Regions from separate parts of the Micromonospora sp. R311 genome, predicted to be linked through region 1. Evidence: predicted binding sites of a transcription regulator. Region 1 holds the regulator's gene; the other holds the start of a gene.
What was found. The regulator HrcA, encoded in region 1, represses chaperone genes, less so after heat shock. The targets are predictions, from matches to a motif close to GGTTNGCACNCTCNNNNNGAGNGTGCNAACC.

Region 1 (11,568 bases):
ACTCGTTCCCGTTCATCGCGGTGAGCGTGCTGGCCGGGCTGAAGAGCGTGCCGAGTGAGCTGCACGAGGCGGCCCGGGTCGACGGGGCCGGGCCGTGGCGGGTCTTCTGGAAGGTCACCTTCCCGCTGTTGCGGCCGGTCTTCGGGATCCTGATCGTGCTCTCCACCATCTGGGACTTCAAGGTCTTCACCCAGCAGTTCGTGCTCGCCGGCGGCACCCAGGACCGGCCGACGTTCATGCTCGCCATCTACTCGTACGCCGAGGCGTTCTCGCCGCCGCCGAAGTACGGCCTGGGCGCGGCGATCGCGGTGATCCTCACCCTGATCCTGCTCGTGGTGACCGGCTTCTACGTCCGCATGGTGCTCAAGCAGGAGGAGGACGCGTGACGCGACGCGCGGGCGGCGCAGGCGTGAAGCGGATCGCCCTCAACGGCGCGGGTCTGCTGGTGGCGCTCTTCGCGGCCTTCCCGGTCTACTGGATGATCGCCACCTCGCTGAAGCCGAGTTCGGAGATCTTCTCCAGCACGCCCAGGCCGGTGCCGAACGAGCCGACCCTGGAGCACTACCGGGAGATCCTCACCGGCAACCTGATCCCCGGCGTGACCTTCGCCGACTTCTTCCTCAACAGCGCGCTGGTCGCGATCTCCACGGTGCTGCTCAGCGGCCTGGTCGCGCTGCTCGCCGCCACCGCGGTCGCCCGGTTCCGGTTCAAGCTCCGGACCAGCTTCCTGATCATGCTGCTGGTGGTGCAGATGATCCCGCTGGAGGCGCTGGTCATCCCGCTGTTCCTGATGATCCAGCGGCTCGGGCTCTACAACACCCTGCCCAGCCTGATCCTCACCTACCTCGGCTTCTCGCTGCCGTTCGCGGTCTGGATGCTGCGCGGGTTCGTCGCCGCGGTGCCCAAGGAACTGGAGGAGGCGGCCGCGATCGACGGGGCCAGCCGGGCCCAGATCTTCCGCCGGGTCCTCTTCCCGCTGGTGGCGCCCGGCCTGGTGGCGACCAGCATCTTCTCCTTCATCACCGCGTGGAACGAGCTGATCTTCGCGCTGACCTTCATCAACGACCAGAACCGCTACACCCTGCCGGTCGCGATGACCTTCTTCTTCGGCCGGGACGACACCGCCTGGGGGCCGGTGATGGCTGCCTCCACGCTGTTCACCCTGCCCGTGATCATCTTCTTCCTGCTGGTGCAGCGCCGGATGGTCTCGGGGCTGGTCGCCGGCGCGGTGAAGGGCTGACCGCGCCTCGGTGTGCCGATCCCCGCGGCGCCGCCCGGTGGCGGGCCGCCGGGTGGATCTCGATACCGGCCGCCGGCCGGTCCTGGCTAGGCTGGCCGCCATGACGGGCAGGCTGGCATCGGTGAACCTCGGCATCGTGACCGAGGCGGAGTGGGCGGGCGACCCGAGCGGCCGCAGCGGCATCGACAAGCGGCCGGCGGACGGCCCCGTGCTGCTCGGCCCGGACGGGGTGGCCGGTGACTTCATCGGCGAGCGGGCCCACCACGGCGGGCCCGACCAGGCCGTCTACGCCTACGCCGAGGAGGACGCCGGCTGGTGGGCCGGCGAGCTGGGCCGGACGATCGGCCCCGGCGGTTTCGGCGAGAACCTGACCACCTACGCGGTCGACGTGACCGGTGCGGTGATCGGCGAGCGGTGGGCGATCGGGTCGGCGCTGCTCCAGGTGACCAAGCCGCGCACCCCGTGCACGACCTTCGCCGGCTTCTGGGGCGTGCCGGATCTGATCAAGCGGTTCACCGTCCGCGCCACGCCCGGGGCGTACCTGCGGGTGCTGCGGGCGGGCGAGGTCGGCGCGGGCGACCCGGTCGAGGTGGTCGACCGCCCGGCGCACGGCGTGACCATCGGCGAGGTGTTCCGGGCGCTGAACCTGGAGCCGGATCTGCTGCCCCGGCTGCTGGACGCCGCGGACCTGCCGGAGTCGATCCGGGAGAAGGCGCGCCGCCGGGTGGCCGGCCGCCGCTGACCGCCGGCTCCGGAAACCCCGAACGGGCCCCGCCCCGCGCGGGGAGGGGCCCGTTCAGCGTCGGGTCAGCGCAGCCAGGGGATGTTGCGGTCGAGCAGGTCGCGCTGCTTGAGCTCCTTGCGCAGCGGGATCTCGTCGTCGATGTAGCCGTCCCAGTTGATGCCCCAGTAGTTCGCGGTGTGGGTGCCCTCACCGCAGAGCTGGCGCTGCACCGGGGTGCGGTTGGCCCACCACGGGCCGTCCTTGTCGATGTGCAGCTCGTCCAGCGGGCGGATCCACCGGTAGGTGTAGCCGACGAAGAGCATCTTGCGGGTGATCGTCGACAGGTTGGTCGACCGGGAGTGCCACTGGCGGCGGTCGAAGATGAACGCGTCACCCGGGTTGGCGGTGATCTCCACCGTGCCCTCCGGGTCCGGGTTGTGCACGGTGGTGTCGGCCGGGCGGGGCAGCGAGTTCCACAGGTGGCTGCCGGGGATGACCTTGGTGGCGCCGCGACCGTTCTCCGAGAGGTCGGAGAGCACGTAGGCGACCTTCAGCGAGAACATCGGCCGGGGGAGGTCCGGGTCCATCGTCTCCGGGTCGGAGTTCTGCCGGTACCCGTCCTGGTGCCAGCCCCAGTACGGCTTCTCCGGCTCCAGCGCCGGCGGGGTCACGTCCAGGTGGTTGTGGTGGGTGTAGATGTTCCACCCGGCCAGGCCCCACATGTACGGGAAGGTGATCGGGTGGGTGAGCAGGTCGCCGAAGAGCTCGTCGCGCTCCAGGAAGCCCAGCAGGTGCAGGGTCCCGTCCTTGGTGGTGTTGCCCTTGGCCTTCTCCTCGGCGTAGACGCGGTCGACCGCCGCCTCCAGCGCCGCCCGGTGGTCCTCCGTCAGGACGTTCCGCAGCAGGAGGAAGCCCTGCTCGTGAAACTCCTTGCGGTCAGTGTCGCTGATCGGTTCGTAACCGGTCCGGTCGCCGTAGTCGAACGCCACGTCGTACCCCTCCCCATGAGGCGAAACCATTGCTGGCACAGGCCGCCGATCGTAACGCGGTGAAAGGGCGGGCGGGAATGCCCGACCGGCCGTCCGGTGCGGGAGCCGGACCATGGGCAGCGGTACGACTGCGGTGGGTATACATAGCGCCGGATTCTCGCGCCAATCGCGGTGAATGCCGGATTGTGCGGTGACTGCCGGTAAGGAGATCGGGGGCGGGGACCGTCACCCCTCGGCGAAGACCTCCGCCACCACCCGTGACGGGTCGGGGGAGCCGTCGGTCACCCGCTTCCAGGTGCCGTCCCGGGCGGTCCACTCCAGGTCGCCGAAGCGCACCCGCTTGACCCCGTGGTCACCGGCGTGGGAGACCAGCCAGTGGGCGTACCGCCAGCCGCCGCGCTGGTTGGCGGCGGGCACGGTCAGGCCGGTCAGGTCGTCGGCGGCGACCGCCGCGGCCAGCCCCCAGTCCAGGGTCAGGCCGCGGGTCAGCGCCGTGGTCGCGGCCACGCCGCGCATCGCCGGATCCCGGCTCACCGTGCAGGCGACCGCCCCGGTCGCGTGCCCGAGCAGCGCCCGGGTGAGCACCTGGGATTCGTCCGCCCACTTCTGGTAGGCCTCGGGGAACGCCGACCGCTGCACCTTCTGCGCCGCGTCGGTCACCCGCATCCGCTCCCAGCCGCGCACCTTCTTCAACGCCGCGTAGAACCGGTTGGCCGCGTACCGGGGGTCGCTGATCTGGGTCGGGGTGCCCCAGCCCTGGCTCGGCCGCTGCTGGAACAGCCCGATCGAGTCGCGGTCGCCGCCGTCGAGGTTGCGCAGGCCGGACTCCTGGTACGCGGTGGCCAGCGCCACCACCACCGCCCGCTCCGGCATCTCCCGCTGGATCCCGATCGCCGCGATCGTCGCCGCGTTGGCCATCTGGTCGGCGTCCAGCGCCACCTCGCCGTCGGCCTGCACCGTGCACGTCCGGCTGGCCAGCGGCAACCGCAGCCCCTGCCCGAACTGCCGGACGACATACAGGACCCCGATCACGGCGACGAGCACGAGGACGACCCCGCCCGCAACGACTGCCCGAGTTCGCACCCACACCCCCTGTTCGACAGCCCCACAAGCGTACGTCCCCGAACGGCCGGCCCGGGTCGTCCGACCGGTTCGCGCCCGCTCCGCGGGCTGCGCTCCCGGTGGTCGGGTGAGGCGGAAGATTCCCGTTCCGGCCGGTCTCTCACCTGTCGCCGGCCCGCCCGACCAAACACACGGGGTTCAGCCGGACACCTCCGCGTCGAGCTCGGCCACCCAGCGCGCCGGCCGCTTCTCCCGGAACGCCAGGACGCCCTCGCGGCCGTCGTCGGAGAGGAAGTAGCCGGTGGAGAGGCGGGCCAGCTCGGCGAGTTCGGCGCGCAGGTCGGCGGCGGGCGGCCGGCGCAGCAGCTGCTTCGCCCCGGCGAGCGCGGCGGGCGCGCCGCGGACCAGCGAGTCGCAGAACCGGGCCACCGCGGCGTCCAGCCCGTCGGCCGGCACCGCGGCGGTGACCAGGCCGATCTCGGCGGCCCGGCGGCCGTCGAAGGTGTCCCCGGTGAGGTAGAGCTCGGTCGCCGCCCGCGGGTGCAGCCGGGGCAGCACGGTCGCCGAGATCACCGCGGGGATCACCCCGATCCGCACCTCGGTGAAGGCGAAGCTGGCCTCCTCGGCGCAGACCGCCAGGTCGGCCGCCGCGACCAGGCCGAGGCCGCCCGCCCGGGCCGGCCCGGCGACCCGGGCCACCACCGGCTTCGGGCACTCCCAGACGGCGGCCAGCACGTCGCCGAGCATCCCCGCCGGCACCGTCCCGCTGGCGTACGCGGCCGCGGTCTCCTTCAGGTCGGCACCGGAGCAGAAGACCGGACCGGTGTGGTCCAGCACGACCACCCGGACGGCGTCGTCGGCGACCGCGGCGGCGAGGCCGGCGAGCAGCTCGGTCATCAGCGGAGTGGAGAGCGCGTTGCGGTTGTGCGGGCTGTCCAGGGTGAGGGTGGTCACCCCGCGGGCCGTGGCGACCCGCACCAGCGCGTCGGGAGAGGTCATGCGGGCACACTAGTGGCCATGCCCGGCGTCCTTCCAGAAGGCGAACCCGTCCCCGTCGACGGCTCGCTGCCCGCCACCGCCACCCGCGCGGTCGGCGCGCGCGGTTTCGGCGTGTACGTCCACGTGCCGTTCTGCGCCAGCCGCTGCGGCTACTGCGACTTCAACACCTACACGGCGGCGGAGCTGGGCGGCGGCGCGAGCCGGGAGGGCTACGCCGACACCGTGCTGGCCGAGTTGGCGCTCGCCGCCCGGGTGCTGGGCGACACCCCGCCGCCGCGGGTGGACACGGTCTTCGTCGGCGGCGGCACCCCGACCCTGCTCCCCGCCGACGACCTGGCCCGGATCCTGGACGGCATCGACCGCACCTGGGGGCTGGCCGCCGACGCCGAGGTGACCACCGAGGCCAACCCGGAGTCGGTCAACCCGGAGTCGCTCAAGGCGCTCCGCGCGGCCGGCTACACCCGGATCTCGCTGGGCATGCAGTCCGCATCCCCCGGGGTGCTGGCGATCCTGGACCGTACCCACCGCGCCGGCCGGGCCACCGCCGCCGCCTCCGAGGCGCGCGACGCCGGGTTCGACCACGTCAACCTCGACCTCATCTACGGCACGCCGGGCGAGAGCGCGGCGGACTTCGCCGCCTCGCTGGACCAGGTGGTGGCGGCGGGCGTCGACCACGTCAGCGCGTACGCCCTGATCGTGGAGGACGGCACCCGGCTCGCCGCCCGGATGCGCCGGGGCGAGCTGCCGTACCCCAGCGACGACGTCGCGGCGGACCGCTACCTGGCCGCCGAGGCGACGCTGTCCGCGGCCGGCTTCTCCTGGTACGAGGTCTCCAACTGGGCCCGCACGCCGGCCGCCCGCTGCCGGCACAACCTGCTCTACTGGAGCGGCGCCGACTGGTGGGGCCTCGGCCCGGGGGCGCACAGCCACGTCGGCGGAGTGCGCTGGTGGAACGTCAAGCACCCCACGACGTACGCCCAGCGGCTCGCCGCCGGGGGGTCGCCCGGCCTGGCCCGGGAGGTGCTCACCCCCGACGAGGCGCACACCGAGGACGTCATGCTCCGGCTGCGGCTCGCCGCCGGGCTGCCGTTGGCCAGCCTGGACGCGGCCGGCCGGGCCGGCGCCGGGCAGGCGCTGGCGGACGGGCTGCTGGCCGCGCCCGAGTACGCGGCCGGGCGGGCCGTGCTCACCCTGCGCGGGCGGCTGCTCGCCGACGCCGTGGTGCGCGACCTGCTGCCCTGAGGCGGTCGCCGATCTCGGCACCGGCGGTGGTGCCCCGGAGCCGGCCGGGGGAGCGGCCGGCCCGGGTCACTTGGTGAAGCTGTAGGTCATCGGGTAGCGGTAGAGCACGCCCTCGTTGGCCTTGACCCCGGCGATGATGCCGAAGATCAGCGGCACCAGCCAGACGAGCATCGGGACGAAGAACAGCAGCCCGCAGGTGACCAGCGTGAGCACCCAGCTCAGCACGCTGACGATCGTCCAGGTGAGCTGGAAGTTCAGCGCCGCGACGGCGTGCGCCCGGACGGTCGGCGACTGCTGCCCGCGGACCATCATCGCGATCAGCGGCGCCAGCCAGCCGAGCAGGCCGCCGCCGACGATCACGCCGGCCGCGCCACCGAAGTGGGCGATCAGGGCCCAGGTCTTGTCCTCGTTGTTGGCGTAGCCGCCGGTGGGCGGGCCGTAGCCGCCGCCGGCCGGGTAGCCGGCCCCCGGCGGGTAGCCCCCGGGCGGCGGGTAGCCCCCGGGTGGGGGAGCGCCACCCGGCGGAGGGTAGCCGCCCGACGGCGGTTGGTCACCGATGGGCGGCGGATAGCCACCGGGCGGGGGATAGCCGCCCGGGGCCGGCGCCCCGGACAGTGGTGCGGTGGGTTCGTCGCCGGCCGGCGGGCCGGGGACTGCCGACGGAGCGTTCGGGTCCGGCGGCGGCGCGCCGGGGCCGTCGGCTCCCGGTGGGCGAGGCGGTTCAGTCATGCACGTCACGGTAGGGGCAGCCGGCAACGGCACACCAGAGCGACATCGTCCCGGTTGTCCGGATGATCGGTCGGTGCGGTCCCGGCCTCCCGGCGGGGCGCACCGGTGGTCCGTCTTGATCATCGCGTCCGTGGGCCCGCCGACGTAGACTGGCACTCGCTACAGTCGAGTGCCAGGACGTGCCGCGCGGTCGCCGCGCGCCGCCGGCCGACGTGCGACAGGAGGTGGGGAGGATGGGTCTCGACGACCGCAAGCTCGCGGTCCTGCGCGCGATCGTCGAGGACTACGTCGCCACGCAGGAGCCCGTCGGCAGCAAGGCGCTGGTCGAGCGGCACCAGCTCGGGGTCTCCCCGGCGACCGTCCGCAACGACATGGCGGTGCTGGAGGAGGAGGGCTACATCCGGCAGCCGCACACCAGCGCCGGCCGGGTGCCCACCGACCGCGGCTACCGGCTCTTCGTGGACCGGCTGTCCCGGGTCAAGCCGCTCAGCCCGGCCGAGCGCCGGGCGATCGAGCGCTTCCTGGTCGGCGCGGTCGACCTCGACGACGTGGTGCACCGCACGGTACGGCTGCTGGCGCAGCTGACCCGGCAGGTCGCCGTCGTGCAGTACCCGAGCCTGGCCCGCTCCTCGGTGCGCCACCTGGAGCTGGTGCCGATCTCCACCACCCGGCTGATGCTCGTGATGATCGCCGACACCGGCCGGGTCGAGCAGCGGCTGGTCGAGATGCCCGGCCCGATTTCGGCCGAGGACGTCACCGACCTGCGCCGGCTGGTCAACGAGAAGCTGGTCGGCACCCGGCTGTCGGAGACCCCGCCGCTGGTGCAGGCGCTGGTCGACGAGGCCATCCCCGCCCTGCGGCCGGCGATGGCCACCCTCTCCACCGTGCTGCTGGAGACGTTGGTCGAGCGGCACGAGGAGCGGATCGCGTTGGCCGGCACGGCCAACCTGACCCGCGGCGGCCTGCTCGACTTCCAGGGCTCGCTGCGACCCATCCTCGAGGCGCTCGAGGAGGAGGTCGTGCTGCTCAAGCTCATCGGCGAGGCGGAGCCGAGCACGACGCGGGTGCTGATCGGCGACGAGAACGAGATCGACAACCTGCGGGCCGCCTCGGTGGTGAGCACCGGCTACGGCCCGGGTTCGACGATCGTCGGTGGTCTCGGCGTGCTGGGGCCGACCCGGATGGACTACCCCGGCACCATCGCCACGGTGCGGGCCGTGGCACGCTACGTGGGCGACCTGCTGGCCCAGAACTGACCAGGCAGAACCGACGGCCGGTTCCGGCCGGCGACCGGCGCAACGCGAGACGAACATGAGGACACGGAACGCAGTGGCCAGGGACTACTACGGCATTCTCGGTGTGAGCCGGGACGCCTCCGACGACGAGATCAAGCGCGCCTACCGCAAGCTGGCGCGGCAGTACCACCCGGACGTCAATCCGGACCCGGAGGCCCAGGAGAAGTTCAAGGACATCAACGCCGCGTACGAGGTCCTCTCGGACGACCGGAAACGGCAGATCGTCGACCTGGGCGGCGACCCGCTCGCCCCGGGCGGCGGGGGCGCGGGCGGCCCCGGAGGCCCCGGCGGCGCCGGCCCGTTCGTCGGCTTCCAGGACATCATGGACGCGTTCTTCGGCGGCGCGGGCGGCGCCCGCGGGCCGCGGCCGCGTACCCGGCCCGGGGCGGACGCGATCCTGCGGCTGGAACTGGACCTGCACGAGACGGCGTTCGGCGTGGAGGCCCCGATCACCGTCGACACCGCCGTGCTCTGCACCACCTGCTCCGGCGCCGGCACCGCCGCCGGCACCCACCTGGCCACCTGCGAGGCGTGCGGCGGCCGGGGCGAGGTGCAGTCGGTGCAGCGCACCTTCCTCGGCCAGGTCGTCTCGGCCCGCCCGTGCACGGTCTGCCAGGGCTACGGCACCACCATCCCGCACCCCTGCCCGACCTGCGCCGGCGACGGCCGGGTGCGGACCCGCCGGTCGCTGACCGTGAAGATCCCGGCCGGCGTCGAGGACGGCATGCGGATCCGGCTGGCCCAGCAGGGCGAGGTGGGCCCGGGCGGCGGCACCGCCGGGGACCTCTACGTGGAGATCCACGAGCGCCCGCACGACGTCTACTCCCGCAAGGGCGACGACCTGCACTGCCGGGTCACCGTGCCGATGACCGCCGCGGCGCTCGGCACCCGGCTGACCATCAAGACGCTGGACAGCGAGGAGACCGTGGACGTCAAGCCGGGCACCCAGCCGGGCAGCACGCTGCGGCTGCGGGCCCGGGGCGTGCCGCACCTGCGCGGCACCGGCCGGGGCGACCTCTACGTCCACCTCGACGTGCGCACGCCCGCCAAGCTCGACGCCGAGCAGGAGCGGATGCTGCGCGAGTTCGCCAAGACCCGGGGCGAGGAGGTCGCCGAGCTGACCAAGCAGGGCGGCTTCTTCTCCCGGATGCGCGACGCCTTCAACGGCCACGCCTGACCCGCCGGCTCGCCGTCCCGGCCGCTGCCGGGGGCGGCTAGCCTGATCGACGTGTCCGCACCGCTGTTCCTGGTCGAGTCGTTGCCGACCGCCGACTCGCTGACCCTCGACGGCCCCGAGGGCCACCACGCCGCCACGGTGCAGCGCCTGCGCGTCGGCGAGGAACTGCTGCTCGCCGACGGGCACGGGGGCACGGCCACCGCCGTGGTCACCGCCGTCGGCCGGGGCAGCCTGGAGCTCGACGTCCGCTCGCGCGGGTACGTGGACGCGTCGGTACCGCGGCTGGTGGTGGTGCAGGGCATCGCCAAGGGCGACCGGGGCGAACTGGCCGTGCAGGCGATGACCGAGGTCGGGGTGGACGAGATCGTGCCCTGGGCGGCGGCCCGCTCGGTGACCCTGTGGCGCGGCGAGCGGGGCGTACGGGCCCGGGAGAAGTGGGCGGCGACCGCCCGGGAGGCCGCCAAGCAGGCCCGCCGCGCCTGGCTGCCGGTGGTCGCCGGGGCGCCGGACGAGTCGACCGGCACGGTGGCCCGCCGGGTCGCCGGGGCCGCCGCCGCGTTCGTGCTGCACGAGGAGGCCGACGACCGGCTGACCACCGTCGAGCTGCCCGACAGCGGCGAGATCGTGCTGGTCGTCGGCCCCGAGGGTGGCATCGCCCCGGCCGAGCTGGACGCGTTCACCGAGGCCGGCGCCCGTCCGGTCCGGCTCGGGCCGTCCGTGCTGCGCACCTCGACGGCCGGCGTCGCCGCGCTCTCCGTGCTCTCGACCCGGCTGGACCGCTGGTAGCCGCTGCGCCCGGCGGGCCGGCGCGGCCCCGGCGCCCGCTGCCGCACCTCCTTTGCTCTGCGTCAACCCACGCACAGGTTGCGGCCGCCAACTGTTGCGTCCGGTGAAGCAGAGCAAAGGGCGTGCGGGAGAGTTGTCGGGGCCGGTCAGCTGCGCAGGTAGGAGGCGCCGTTGAGGTCGACGATGGTGCCGGAGGCCCACTCGGCCTGCGGCGAGGCGAGCCAGTGCACGGCGGCGGCGATCTCCTCGGGGCGGGCGACCCGGTCGAACGGGCTCTGCGCCCGTACCGCCTCGCCGCGCGGCGACTTGAGGTGCTCGTTGGTCATGTCGGTCGCCACGAAGCCGGGCGCGACCGTGGCCACCGCGATGCCGTACGGGGCCAGCGCCACCGCCAGCGACTGCCCCATCGCGTTCAACCCCGCCTTGCTCGCCCCGTACGCCGGGTTGCCCGGCTCGCCCCGGAACGCGCCCCGGGAGGAGACGTTGACGATCCGGCCGCCCCGCTCACGCATGTGCTGGGCGGCGCACCAGCTGGCGTTGGCCGCGCCGAACAGGTTGGTGTCCAGCACCTCGCGCCAGCGCTGCCGCCACTGCTCGTAGCTGCTCTCGAAGACCGGGTGCGGCGGGTCGGCGGGCCCGAACACGCCCGCGTTGTTCACCAGCACGTCCAGGCCGCCGAGCAGGCCGGCCGCCTCGTCCACCATCGCCCGGACCGCGTCCGGGTCGGCGAGGTCGGCCCGGACCACCACGTGCCCCTCGCCGGGCAGCTGCGCGCGCAGCTCCTCGGCCAGCTCCGCGGAGTCCCGGTGGTGGATCGCCACCCGGTCGCCGCCGGCCGCGAAGGCCCGCACCACCGCCCGCCCGATGCCGCGCGAGCCCCCCGTCACCAGTACCGCCCGTGAAGTCACGCCGGCCATCATGCCGGAGCGGTCCGGCCTCGCCCACCGGCCCCCGGCGCAGCGCTTAGCATGCCCGAATGGGATCCGACTGCCTGTTCTGCCGCATCGTCGCCGGGGAGATCCCGGCCACCATCGTCCGGGAGACCGACACCACCCTCGCGTTCCGCGACATCGACCCCAAGGCGCCGGTGCACGTGCTGGTCGTCCCCAAGGAGCACTACGCCGACGTGGCCACGCTCGGCCAGGGCGACCCGGCGCTGGCCGGTGAGCTGCTCGCCACGGCCGCCGCGGTGGCCGAGGACGAGGGGCTGCTCGGCGACGGGTTCCGGCTGATGTTCAACACCGGGGCGTACGGCGGCCAGGAGGTCTTCCACGCGCACGCGCACCTGCTCGGCGGCGCGCCGCTCGGGCCGATGCTCTGCCGCT
Region 2 (11,568 bases), on a different contig from region 1:
GGTCGCGCACCCGTCCACCGTAACCGTCGTGGCCGTGGGACGGCAGGCGACGTCCGGGCCGTACTGTCTGGGGAATGGAGGTCGGCCCCCCGTCACCCACCGGTCCGTACGTGCCACCGCCCCCGCCCCCGCCGGCGCCGCCCCGGCCCGGCCCCTGGCCGGTGGTGGCGGCCGCGCTGGCCGGCTGCTGGATCGTCGGCTGCGCGGTGCCCGCCCAGGCCGGCGGGTGGCTGGCCGACCAGGTGCTGCTGGCCAGCGGGCTGGACCGGGTGGTCTGGCTCTGGCCGGCGGTGGGCCTGTCGACCGTCCTGCTGGTCGGCACGCCCGCGCTGCTGCTGGCGCTGCTGCCCCGCTCGGCGGCGGTCCGCACCGCCGGCCGCGCCTGGCTGGCCGGGGTGCTGGTGCTCGCCGCGCTCGGGCTGCTCCGCGCCATCCCCCCGGTGCACCACGAGGTATACCTCGCGGCGCTCGCCGGCGCCGCCGCGCTGGCCGCCGCCGTGCTGGCCCGGCTGGGCCGCCGGCGACGCCCGGGAAGCGGCCCGCCACCGACGGGCTCCGCTGGCGTCCCGGTTCGGACGGGACCCGAGGCGGCGGGAGCCGCCGGGCGACACCGGCCGGGTCCGGTCACGCTGCTCGCGGCGGCCGCCGGGCTGGCCCTGCTGCTGCCCTGGGTCTGGCTGGGCGCGCTCGGCGGGCCCTTGGAGACCGTGCTCGCCGCACTGGCGGCGGCCACCGTCGGCGCGCTGGCCGGGACACTGCTGGACGCCGGGTTCTGGGCCCCCTTCGCGGTCGGCGAGCCGCCCCGGCCGGCCCGGCTGGTGCTGGTCGGCGGGCTGGTCGCCGGGGTGGCGCTGCTGCTCGTGGCCGCCGGGGTCGGCCAGTCCGGGGCGCAGTTGCCGCTGCTGCTGACCCTGCCGCCGGCCGGCTTCGCGCTGGCCGCCCTCCAGGCGGCGGCCCGCCGCCCGGGCGTCGGCCGGGCCACCGACCGCGCCCCGGCCGGCTGGCTGGTCGGGCTCACCGTGCTCGGCCCGCTGGCCTTCACCGACCCGGAAGAGATCACCCTGATCCTCGCCGACACCCGCGACGTGCCGTTCTGGGTGGCGGCCGCCGCCGGCGCGGGACTCGCCGTCGCGGCCCTGCTCGCCGTCGCGTACGGGGTGCTGCTGGCCCGGGGTCGCACGCCGAGCCGGCGGGTGGCCGCGGTGGCCGCGGTGACCCTGCTGGTGGCGACCGGGGTGGTCGCCGCCGGCCCCGGCCAGCCCGGCCTGCACGGCGAGCGGCTGCTGGTGGTGCTGCGCGAGCAGGCCGACCTGACCGGGTTGCCGGCCGGTACCCCCGGCCGGGCCGGCCGGGACGCCCGGGCGGCCGAGGTCTACCGGCGGCTGGTCGCCACCGCCGACCGGAGCCAGGCCGGCCTGCGCCGGGACCTGCGCCGGCTCCGGCTGCCGCACACCCCGTACTACCTGGTGAACGCGGTGGAGGTGGCCGGCGGACCGGCGGTGCGGGCCTGGCTCGCCGGCCGTCCGGAAGTGGACCGGGTGCTGGTCAGCCAGCGGCTGCGACCGTTGCCGGCGCCGGCCGGGGTCAGCCGCGGCACCGCCCCCGCCCCCACCGGTCCGGAGTGGAACATCCGGATGATCGGCGCGGACCGGGTCTGGTCGCGGCTCGGGGTCGACGGCTCCGGCGTCGTGGTGGGCAGTTCCGACTCCGGGGTGGACGGCGGGCACCCGGCGCTGGCCGGCGGCTTCCGGGGCGGCGACGACTCCTGGTACGACCCGTGGAACGGCAGCCGGGCCCCGGCCGACCGGGGCGGGCACGGCACCCACACGGTGGGCAGCGCGGTGGGCCGGGGCGGCGTCGGGGTGGCCCCCGGCGCGCAGTGGGTGGGCTGCGTCAACCTCGACCGCAACCTCGGCAACCCGGCCCACTACCTGGACTGCCTCCAGTTCATGCTGGCGCCGTTCCCGCCCGGCGGGGACCCGTTCACCGACGGGCGCCCGGCCCGGGCGCCGGACATCCTGACCAACTCGTGGGGCTGCCCGGCGATCGAGGGCTGCGACCCCCGGGTGCTCCGGCCGGCCACCCGGGCGCTGGACGCCGCCGGCATCCTGGTGGTGGCCGCGGCCGGCAACACCGGTCCGTACTGCGGGTCGATCGACGACCCGCCCGCGCCGTACCCGGAGGTGCTGACCGTGGGGGCGGTGGACCGGCAGCGGTGGGTCACCAGCTTCTCCTCGCGCGGTCCGGCGCCCGGTGACGTGGCCAAGCCGGACCTGGTGGCACCGGGCGCCGGGGTCGTCTCCGCGATGCCCGGCGGCGGGTACGCCCGGCTCGACGGCACCTCGATGGCCACCCCGCAGGTGGCCGGCGTGGTGGCGCTGATGTGGTCGGCGAACCCGGCGCTCGTCGGCGACCTGCCCCGGACCCGGCAGATCCTGCGCGACACGGCCACCCCGGCCACCGCCAGCCACCCCTCCGGCGACCCGGCGGACGCCTGCGGGGGCGACCGGAACATCACCGGCGCCGGTCTGGTCGACGCGTACGCCGCCGTCCGCGCCGCCCGGTCCTGAGCGACCCTTGCGCGCACCGGTACCCGATGATCTAGGGTCGGCCACCATGGACGCCGAGATCGTCGAGCTGACCGCCGACCGGGCGCCGGCGGTGGTGCAGTTGTGCCGCCGGGCGCTGGACCTGCCGGAGGACGCGGCCGAGGCCGCCGAGATCGTGGCCGCGCTCTGGACCCGGGCCGCCGCGGACCGGCCGGTGGTCGCGCTGGGCGCGTACCGGGACGGGGCGCTGGTCGGAGTGCTGATCTGCTCGGTCGCCACCGACCCGCGGCTCGGGCACGTGGACCTGGTGGCGGTCGAGCCGGGCGCGCGGCGCCGGGGCCTCGGGCGGGCGCTGCTCGGGCACGCCGAGCGGACGCTCGCCGGGCTGGGCGCGGCCGAGGTGCTGCTGGCCGGGAACCCGCCCTACTACGCCTGGCCCGGCATCGACGTGCGGTACACCCCGGCGGTCTGCGCCGCGCTGGCGCTCGGGTACCGGCAGGACCGGACGGCGTGGAACATGACCGCCGACCTGTCCTCCGAGGAGTCGCCGGCGCTGCGGTCGACGGAGGCCGCCGAGCGGCGGCTGGCCGGCCAGGGCGTCACGGTACGCCGGGCCGGGCCGGCGGACCTGCCGGCGCTGACCGCGTTCGCCCGGTCCACCTTCGGCGGCACCTGGGACGCGGAGTTGCTCGGCTCGGTCGGCCGGGACGCAGCGGGCTGCCACCTGGCGGAGCGGGACGGCGAGGTGCTCGGCTTCGCCGCCTACGGATCGAGTCGGCCGAGCTGGTTCGGGCCGATGGGCACCGCCCCGGCGGCCGAGGGCTCCGGGATCGGCGGGGTGCTGCTCCGCCGCTGCCTGCGCGACCAGCGGACGGCCGGGCTCGACGCGGCACAGATCGGCTGGGTGGGGCCGGTGCCGTTCTACTCGGGCAGCGCGGGCGCCCGGATCGAGCGGGTCTTCTTCCTGTACCGCAGGTCGCTCGGAGCCCAATAAAGGGCGAATGGGATATAGATCCCGATAGCGCCATTCACCCGCAGCGCTGACCGGCGCCTCCTACCGTTTCGGTAGAGGAGGCAGCCATGACCACGGACGACGAACATACCGACGACGTCCAGCCCGTCACCTGGAAGCCGGTCGGCGAACTCCCCGGGCAACTGCCGTTCGACCGGCTCGACTACGGCGACGCCGAGCAACTGGCGGAGATGGCCGGCGCCGAGCAGCAGGCGGAGATCGAGGAACCGCTGGAGATGGTCGACGCGCCGATCCAGCTCCGCCCGCCGTACGACCGGGCACAGAAGCGGCGCAACCAGCGCCCGTTGCCCACCTGACGACGAACGGGGCGGACCGCTGACGCGGCCCGCCCCGTTACTGCGTCGGAACCGGACTCAGAAGTCCATGTCCCCGCCACCCGGACCAGCCGGGGCGGCCGGGGTCTTCTCCGGCTTGTCCGCCACGACGGCCTCGGTGGTGAGGAACAGCGCCGCGATCGACGACGCGTTCTGCAGCGCCGAGCGGGTCACCTTGGCCGGGTCGATGATGCCCGCGGCCAGCAGGTCCACGTACTCGCCGTTGGCGGCGTTGAGGCCGTGGCCCGCCTCCAGGTTGCGGACGTGCTCGACGACCACGCCGCCCTCGAGGCCGGCGTTGACGGCGATCTGCCGCAGCGGGGCGTCCAGCGCAATCTTGACGATCTGCGCGCCGGTCGCCTCGTCACCGGTGAGGTCCAGCTTGTCGAAGGCGGTCTTGCCGGCCTGCACCAGCGCGACACCACCACCGGGGACGATGCCCTCCTCGACGGCGGCCTTCGCGTTGCGCACCGCGTCCTCGATGCGGTGCTTGCGCTCCTTCAGCTCGACCTCGGTGGCCGCGCCGACCTTGATCACCGCGACGCCACCGGCCAGCTTGGCCAGCCGCTCCTGCAGCTTCTCCCGGTCGTAGTCGGAGTCGCTCTTGTCGATCTCGGCCCGGATCTGGTTCACCCGGCCCTGGATCTGCTCGGCGTCACCGGCACCGTCGACGATCGTGGTCTCGTCCTTGGTCACCACGACCTTGCGGGCCCGGCCCAGCATGTCGAGGCCGGTCGCGTCGAGCTTGAGGCCGACCTCCTCGCTGATGACCTGGCCACCGGTGAGGATGGCGATGTCGGTGAGCATGGCCTTGCGGCGGTCACCGAAGCCCGGCGCCTTGACGGCGACCGACTTGAAGGTGCCCCGGACCTTGTTGACCACCAGGGTGGCCAGGGCCTCGCCCTCCAGGTCCTCGGCGATGATCAGCAGCGGCTTGCCCGACTGCATGACCTTCTCGAGGATCGGGAGCAGGTCCTTCACCGACGAGATCTTGCTGTTGACGATCAGGATGTACGGGTCGTCGAAGACGGCCTCCATACGCTCCGGGTCGGTCATGAAGTACGCGGAGATGTAGCCCTTGTCGAAGCGCATACCCTCGGTGAGCTCCAGCTCCAGGCCGAAGGTGTTGCTCTCCTCGACGGTGATGACGCCTTCCTTGCCGACCTTGTCCATCGCCTCGGCGATGATCTCGCCGACGCTGGTGTCACCAGCCGAGATGGAGGCGGTGGAGGCGATCTGCTCCTTGGTCTCCACGTCCTTGGCGAGCTTGAGCAGCTCCTCCGAGACGCTGGCCACGGCGGCCTCGATGCCCCGCTTCAGGGCCATCGGGTTGGCGCCGGCGGCCACGTTGCGCAGGCCCTCACGAACCAGGGCCTGGGCCAGGACGGTCGCCGTCGTCGTGCCGTCACCGGCGACGTCGTCGGTCTTCTTCGCGACCTCCTTGACCAGCTCGGCGCCGATCTTCTCGTACGGGTCCTCGAGCTCGATCTCCTTGGCGATGCTCACACCATCGTTGGTGATGGTGGGGGCACCCCACTTCTTTTCGAGCACGACGTTGCGGCCCTTGGGGCCGAGGGTCACCTTCACGGCGTCGGCGAGCTGGTTCATGCCCCGCTCGAGGCCGCGGCGCGCCTCTTCGTCGAACGCGATCATCTTGGCCATACGGCGTTGTCCTCCTGGACACTCACGGGCCACCCGAGTGTGTGTCCCGGATGGGCCGCCTGGTGTACGCACCTTGGGACGTCGCCACCGGACGACGGCGACGCCTCCTCGGCCGGGCCGGATAGCCCGCGACGACCGGCCACGTGCCCCGCCAGCGGTTTCTCCACCGGCGCGGCCGCGGCCCCACCGCCCCGACCATTGGCACTCACAGGATGCGAGTGCCAATGACCTGTTTAGCACTCTCCCTTGCCGAGTGCAAGCACGATGGGGCCGGTCAGCCGAGTTCGCCGGCCAGCCGGGCCGCGTTCACCGGGCCCTCGTGGGCCCGCTGCTCGGCGTACGTGGCGACCAGGCCGACCAGTTGGGCGAGGTGGGCCGGCAGCGCCAGCACCGCGGCGGCCAGCGCCACCAGCACGACGCCGACGGCCGAGCCCGGGGACTCCAGCGGGGTGGTGCCGAACGGCAGGGTGCCGACCGCCTCCACCGTCCCGGCCGCCACCGTGCCGACGATCACCGCCGCCGCCACCAGCGCCACCCGGCCGAGCACCAGGCCCAGCCGGGCGTGGAACATCCGGTACGAGCGGTCGATCGGGGGCCGGCGCTCGAAGAGCCAGACCGGGCCGGCCATGCTCAGCACGAACGCGAAGTAGATGCCGGGGATGACGCAGAAGCAGAGGCCGAGGCTGATGATCAGGGTCAGCAGCAGCGTCCAGCCCCACAGGCCGGGCGCCCGGCGCAGCCCGTAGCGCAGTGCCGTGCCGAGGCTGACTTGCTCGCCGGCCGCCTGCCGGGCGATCACCCAGGTGCCGGCGGCCCAGCCCACGCTCTGCACCAGGCCGACGAGCAGGCTGCCGCCGATCAGCACACCGAGCAGGGTGGCCAGGTCGGTGAGGAACGTGTCGGGCAGCGCGTCCGGGTTCTGGCGGGCGGCGGCGTCCCAGTCGGCCGACGGGTCGACCAGCAGGCTGAGCACCGAGAGCGTCGCCGCCGGCAGCACCTGGGTCAGCAGCAGGATCGGCAGCAGCAGCCGCCAGCCTCGGCGCACCGCGCCGACGCACCGGCTGAACCACCCGCCGAGGCCCGCCCCGGGCGGGGTGACCAGGGCGTCGGCCGGGTCGAACCCGGGCGGGTACCACCCGTGACCCGCCGGGGCCGGATAGGCGAAGGGCGCACCCGGATACCAGTGCTGCCCGCCGTACGGACCGGGCGGGAGCGCCCACCCCTGCGGCGGGGCGGCCGGATCCCACCCCGGAGCCGGGTGGGCGGCGTGGGGCGCGGCCGGATCCCACCCCGGAGCCGGGTGGGCGGCCTGGGTCGCGGCCGGATCCCACTCTGATGGTGGGTGAGCGGTCGTCTGCCCGGCCGGCGGTTGCGGCGCGGCCGGATCCCACGCCGGTGGCGGGGCGGTCGGATCCCAGCCCGGCGGCTGGTGGGCCGCGGACGGCGGCGGTGCGGCCCGGTCGGCGGGCGGCGGCACCCCCGGGGTGGAACTCGCGGGGGCGGCGCGGCCCGGGTCGGGGTCGCCCGGGCCGGAGGGGCCCGGCGTCGGGGACGACGCGTCCGGGGGCGGCTGGTCGGACATGAACCCTCCTCAGCGACAGCTGGAACGGCTCATGATCTTCCCTGGCGCGCCGACGCACCGCAGCCCCGCCGACCCCGCGCGTCGGGGAGGGCGCCGACTCAGGCGATGACGCGCACCCGCTCGGCCTGCGGGCCCTTCTGGCCCTGGGCGATCTCGAACTCGACCCGCTGGCCGTCGTCCAGCGCCTTGTAGCCGTCCATCTCGATCGCGGAGAAGTGGACGAAGACGTCCTGCCCGCCGTCGACGGCGATGAAGCCGTAGCCCTTTTCGGCGTTGAACCACTTCACGGTGCCCTGTGCCACGGTGCACTTCCTCACTCTGCGCGGCGTACCACAACCCGGACGCCGGCACGCCGGCACCCCGGAACCACCGGTTTGGCGATCGGCGACGACCGCTGAAACGGGTGACCGAAATCGCACGCTACACGAGGCGTGACTGCGGTGCACGACCACAAATCGGGCGTATTCCGAATGATCGTCGGCGCGTCGGGATCGTCGTACGTCGTTGTGGTAGGCATGCGGACATGACCAGCGATCCGGCCGGGCCGGGCCGGCGAACGGCGGAGGTCCGGCGGGTCCGGCCGCGGGACGCCGCCCGGATGCGGGCGCTGCGCCTGGAGATGCTCGCCGACGCGCCGCTGGCGTTCCTGGAGACCATCGCCGACGCGGCGGCCCGGCCGCACGCCGACTACGCCGCCCGGATCGCGTACACCTCGACCGGCACCGACACCGCGCAGTTCGTCGCCGACCCCGGTGGCCGTTTCGTCGGGCACGCCGGAGGCACCACGATGCCGGCGGAGCCCGGGCTCACCGTGGTCTACGCGGTCTACGTGACCCCGGCCTGGCGCGGCAGCGGCCTGCTCGCCGACCTGGTGGAGGCGGTGGCGCAGTGGTCCCGGTCGTGCGGCCGGCCGGAGCTGATGCTGGAGGTCGTGGTCGGCAACGAGCGCGCCTACCGGGCCTACCAGCGGCTGGGCTTCGTCGACACCGGCGTCCGGGTGCCGCACCCGACCGTCCCGGCCCTGACCGAGCTCCAGATGCGCCGCCCCGCCTGACCCTCAACCAGGGGACCCGACCCGAGGCGGCACTCCGGAGATCAATTCCCCCTGGCCGGAGGCCCGGTCTCGGGTGACACGGGAGGTTTCCGGGGGCAGCCCGCCTCGCGGAGGGATCAAGCCTGACCGCCCGGAGCGAGGCGGGCTGCCCCCGGAAACCCAGACCGCAACTCAGACGTGCCGACGAGACTGCACGATCCGGAACCGGTTCGCCACGTACGCCCCGTCGGTCAGCGCCGCGTTGGCCGCCGGGTTGGCGCCGCTGCCGTGGAAGTCGGAGAAGGCCGCCGACTGGTTCACGAACACCCCGCCGGTCAGGTTGCAGGACAGGTGCACCCCGACCTCGATCGCCGCCGCCTCGGCCGCGTCCAGCACCGCCTCGTCGGTGGAGTAGACGCCCGCGGTGAGCGCGCCCTTCTCGCCGACGGTCTTCCGCATGATCTCCAGGCTGTGCGCGGTGGAGTCGGTGGGGATGACGAACGAGATCGGCCCGAACCACTCCCGGCCGTAGGTCGCGGTGTCGTCCGCGCCGACCTTGACCACCGTCGGCGTGCGGACCACCGCGCCGGGGAAGGCCGGGTGCTCGACGGCACGCGACTCCAGCACCGGCTCGCCGACCTTGGTGACCTCGTCGAGCCGCTCCAGCACGCCGTCGTTGACGATCGAGCCGGTCAGCTCCACCCCGCGGGCCGGGTCGGCGGTGAGCTTGCCGACCGCCGCCGCGATCCCGCCGGCCACCTCGTCGAAGCTCTTGTGCCCCTGGTCGGTCTCGATGCCGTCCCGGGGGATCAGGATGTTCTGCGAGGTGGTGCACATCTGGCCGCTGTAGAGGGTCAGCGTGAAGCCGAGGTTGCGGCACATGCCGGCGAAGTCGTCGGTGGAGTCGATCACCACCGTGTTCAGGCCGGCCGTCTCGGTGTAGACCGCGGCCTGCCGGGCGTTGGCCTCCAGCCAGTCGCCGTACTCGGTGGAGCCGGTGAAGTCGACGATCTTCACGGCCGGGTGCAGGGCCAGGGCCGAGGCGAGCTTCTCGCCCGGGGCCTCGGCGGCCAGCAGCACCAGGTCGGGGTCGAAGCCTGCCTCGGCGAGCACCTCGCGCGCGTAGCGCACGGTGACGGCCAGCGGCAGCACCGCGCGCGGGTGCGGCTTGACGATCACCGGGTTGCCGGTGACCAGCGAGGCGAACAACCCCGGGTACGAGTTCCAGGTCGGGAAGGTGTTGCAGCCGATGACCAGGCCGACCCCGCGGGGCACCACGTGGAACGTCTTGGTCATCCGCAGCGGGTCGCCCTTGCCGGCCGCCTTCTCCCAGCCGGCGGTGCCCGGGTGCCGGGTCATCTCCGCGTACGCGTAGGCGAGCGCCTCCAGCGCGCGGTCCAGGGCGTGCGCGCCGCCGGCCTGGAACGCCATCACGAACGCCTGGCCGCTGGTGAACTGCACCGCGTTGGCCAGCTCGAAGATGTGCTTGTGCAGCCGGTCCAGGATCTCCATGCAGACACCGACCCGGGCCTGCGGGCCGGCGTCGCGCCAGGCGGGCAGGGCGGCGGTCGCGGCGGCGACCAGCTCGTCGGCGCCGGCGTGCGGGTAGCGGACGTTCAGCGCCACGCCGAACGGGCTCGTCTCGGTGGCGACCCGGTCACCGGCGCCGGGCTGGTCGAGGGGGAAGTCACCGTTGAGGTACGCCTCGAAGGCGGCCTTTCCGTCGGCGGCGGCGGTCTCGCCGTAGACCCGAGGGCTGGGGGACTCGGGGTAGGCGGACCAGTACCCGCGCTCCGTGATCGCGGTCAGCGCCCGGGTGAGGGTGTCGGCGTGCCTGTCGTACAGGGGGTGCGGGGTCTCCGTCATGCCCGCCATCATGCAACAGGAAGCACCAGGATCAGTAGGGCAGTGTCACAACCTGGATCGTCACAGGGTGAGCTGCCAGTCGGTCCAGCCGTCGACCGGGCGGAACCCGAGATGCTCGTTGATCAGCACCATGTGGGCGTTCTCGGCCGCGTTGAAGGTGTCGATCGCGCGGACCGCCGGCTCGTGGGCCAGCAGGTGACGCAGGTTCTCGATCTTGGTGAGCAGGCCCAGCCGGTGGCCGCGGTGCTCCGGGTCGACGATGGTGATCTGCTGGAACGCGTGCCAGTCGGCGGACGCGCCGACGTCGAGCAGCGTCCAGGCGACCAGCCGTCCGGACTCCTCGTGGCGGACCGCGGTGTGATAGCGCCGCCGGCCACGCGCGTCCAGCGCCCGCTCGGTGCCCCGGATCCGTTCGGCGTCGACCTGCTCGGCCTCCCAGTGCAGGTCACCCAGGGGTGAGTCGGTCATCAGCCGGCCGTCGAGGTAGGCGATGTCGGCGACGTGCTCCTCCGGGGTGCTGCCGCGCCACTGGACCGCCCGGTAGCCGGCGAACCGGTCCCGCGCGGCGGCGAGCAGCGCGTCCAACCCGGCGTGGTCGAGCCCGGTGGTGTCGAGCCGGCGCCGGACCTCCCGCAGCGCCGGGTGCGCGCCCAGCGCGGCGGCGAACGCGGCCCCGGCCGCCGGCCGGGACGGCCCGCCGGGCAGGGCCGACACCGCCATCCCGACCACCCGCTTGCGGCCCCGCTCGCGCAGCAGCCGTACGCCGTGCTCGTGCAGCGCCCGGCCGACGCCGCGCCGCCGGTACGCCGGGTGCACGATCAGGTCGGCGGTGGCGTTGTCGGTGTTGTCGAGTTGCGGGAGGTCGAGAGCGAGGTAGCCGGCCGACACGCCGCCCAGTCGGGCCAGTGCCCAGAGCGCGGCGTTGCCCGGCATCGGGTGCCGGACCGAGGCCTCGAACCGCCGCCGGCAGAAGGGCGGGAAGTCGGGCAGGTCGGCTTCGTTGGCCGCGGCGCCGACCCGGTACGCGGCGTCGATCGCGGCCTGGTCGGTTGCCTCGATCGGCGCGATCGTGATGCCCATGCAGCGAGGGTGCGCCGGAAAGGACGATCGGGCCAGCGAATTTCGCCGGCCCGATCGGACGTTGGTCGGGAGGGACGCTCGCACAACGCCTCCGGCGTTGGGTCGCAAGGACTTCGCAAGTCTTTCGGCGAAACGCCCTCCCGCACGGAGCATCTTGCGCCGCCCGGTTCCTACCGTCAAGTCCCCGACAGCGCGTTTTCCGCACCCAGAGCGAAAAGCCCGTTACCCGGCGGATCGGCCGCATCCCCCGTCCGGGTGATCCGCCCTCCCGCGACCAGCGGCGGACCCACCGGGTCGGGACTTCCGGCTGATCCACTCCGTCTCCCGGAACTCGTGGTCTCCTCACCGGGCCGGATACCGCGAATTCCGGGATGCCGTGTTGATCTCGCCGCCCGCTCGACGCGGACCGCCGGCCGTCGTCGAGCGGGCGGGCGGACAGTCAGCCGAGG

Region 2: the regulator HrcA is predicted to act here: its motif matches at 5,755-5,785, upstream of groL (chaperonin GroEL).

The regions. Positions count from the first base shown of each region.
Region 1 is NZ_JBSWCE010000030.1:32,654-44,221, reverse strand. Features, by position in the region: gene AC1WTP_RS24285 (carbohydrate ABC transporter permease) at 1-386, shown strand, start outside; gene AC1WTP_RS24280 (carbohydrate ABC transporter permease) at 410-1,240, shown strand; gene AC1WTP_RS24275 (MOSC domain-containing protein) at 1,341-1,982, shown strand; gene AC1WTP_RS24270 (phytanoyl-CoA dioxygenase family protein) at 2,048-2,953, opposite strand; gene AC1WTP_RS24265 (hypothetical protein) at 3,179-4,042, opposite strand; gene AC1WTP_RS24260 (enoyl-CoA hydratase-related protein) at 4,214-5,014, opposite strand; gene hemW (radical SAM family heme chaperone HemW) at 5,033-6,256, shown strand; gene AC1WTP_RS24250 (DUF4870 domain-containing protein) at 6,323-6,985, opposite strand; gene hrcA (heat-inducible transcriptional repressor HrcA) at 7,219-8,241, shown strand; gene dnaJ (molecular chaperone DnaJ) at 8,315-9,457, shown strand; gene AC1WTP_RS24235 (16S rRNA (uracil(1498)-N(3))-methyltransferase) at 9,509-10,243, shown strand; gene AC1WTP_RS24230 (SDR family NAD(P)-dependent oxidoreductase) at 10,390-11,151, opposite strand; gene AC1WTP_RS24225 (histidine triad nucleotide-binding protein) at 11,220-11,568, shown strand, end outside.
Region 2 is NZ_JBSWCE010000007.1:130,452-142,019, forward strand. Features, by position in the region: gene AC1WTP_RS08065 (S8 family serine peptidase) at 75-2,570, shown strand; gene AC1WTP_RS08070 (GNAT family N-acetyltransferase) at 2,617-3,543, shown strand; gene AC1WTP_RS08075 (hypothetical protein) at 3,630-3,878, shown strand; gene groL (chaperonin GroEL) at 3,936-5,558, opposite strand; gene AC1WTP_RS08085 (hypothetical protein) at 5,833-7,140, opposite strand; gene AC1WTP_RS08090 (cold-shock protein) at 7,239-7,442, opposite strand; gene AC1WTP_RS08095 (N-acetyltransferase family protein) at 7,664-8,194, shown strand; gene paaN (phenylacetic acid degradation protein PaaN) at 8,366-10,039, opposite strand; gene AC1WTP_RS08105 (N-acetyltransferase family protein) at 10,100-11,119, opposite strand; gene thrC (threonine synthase) at 11,559-11,568, opposite strand, start outside.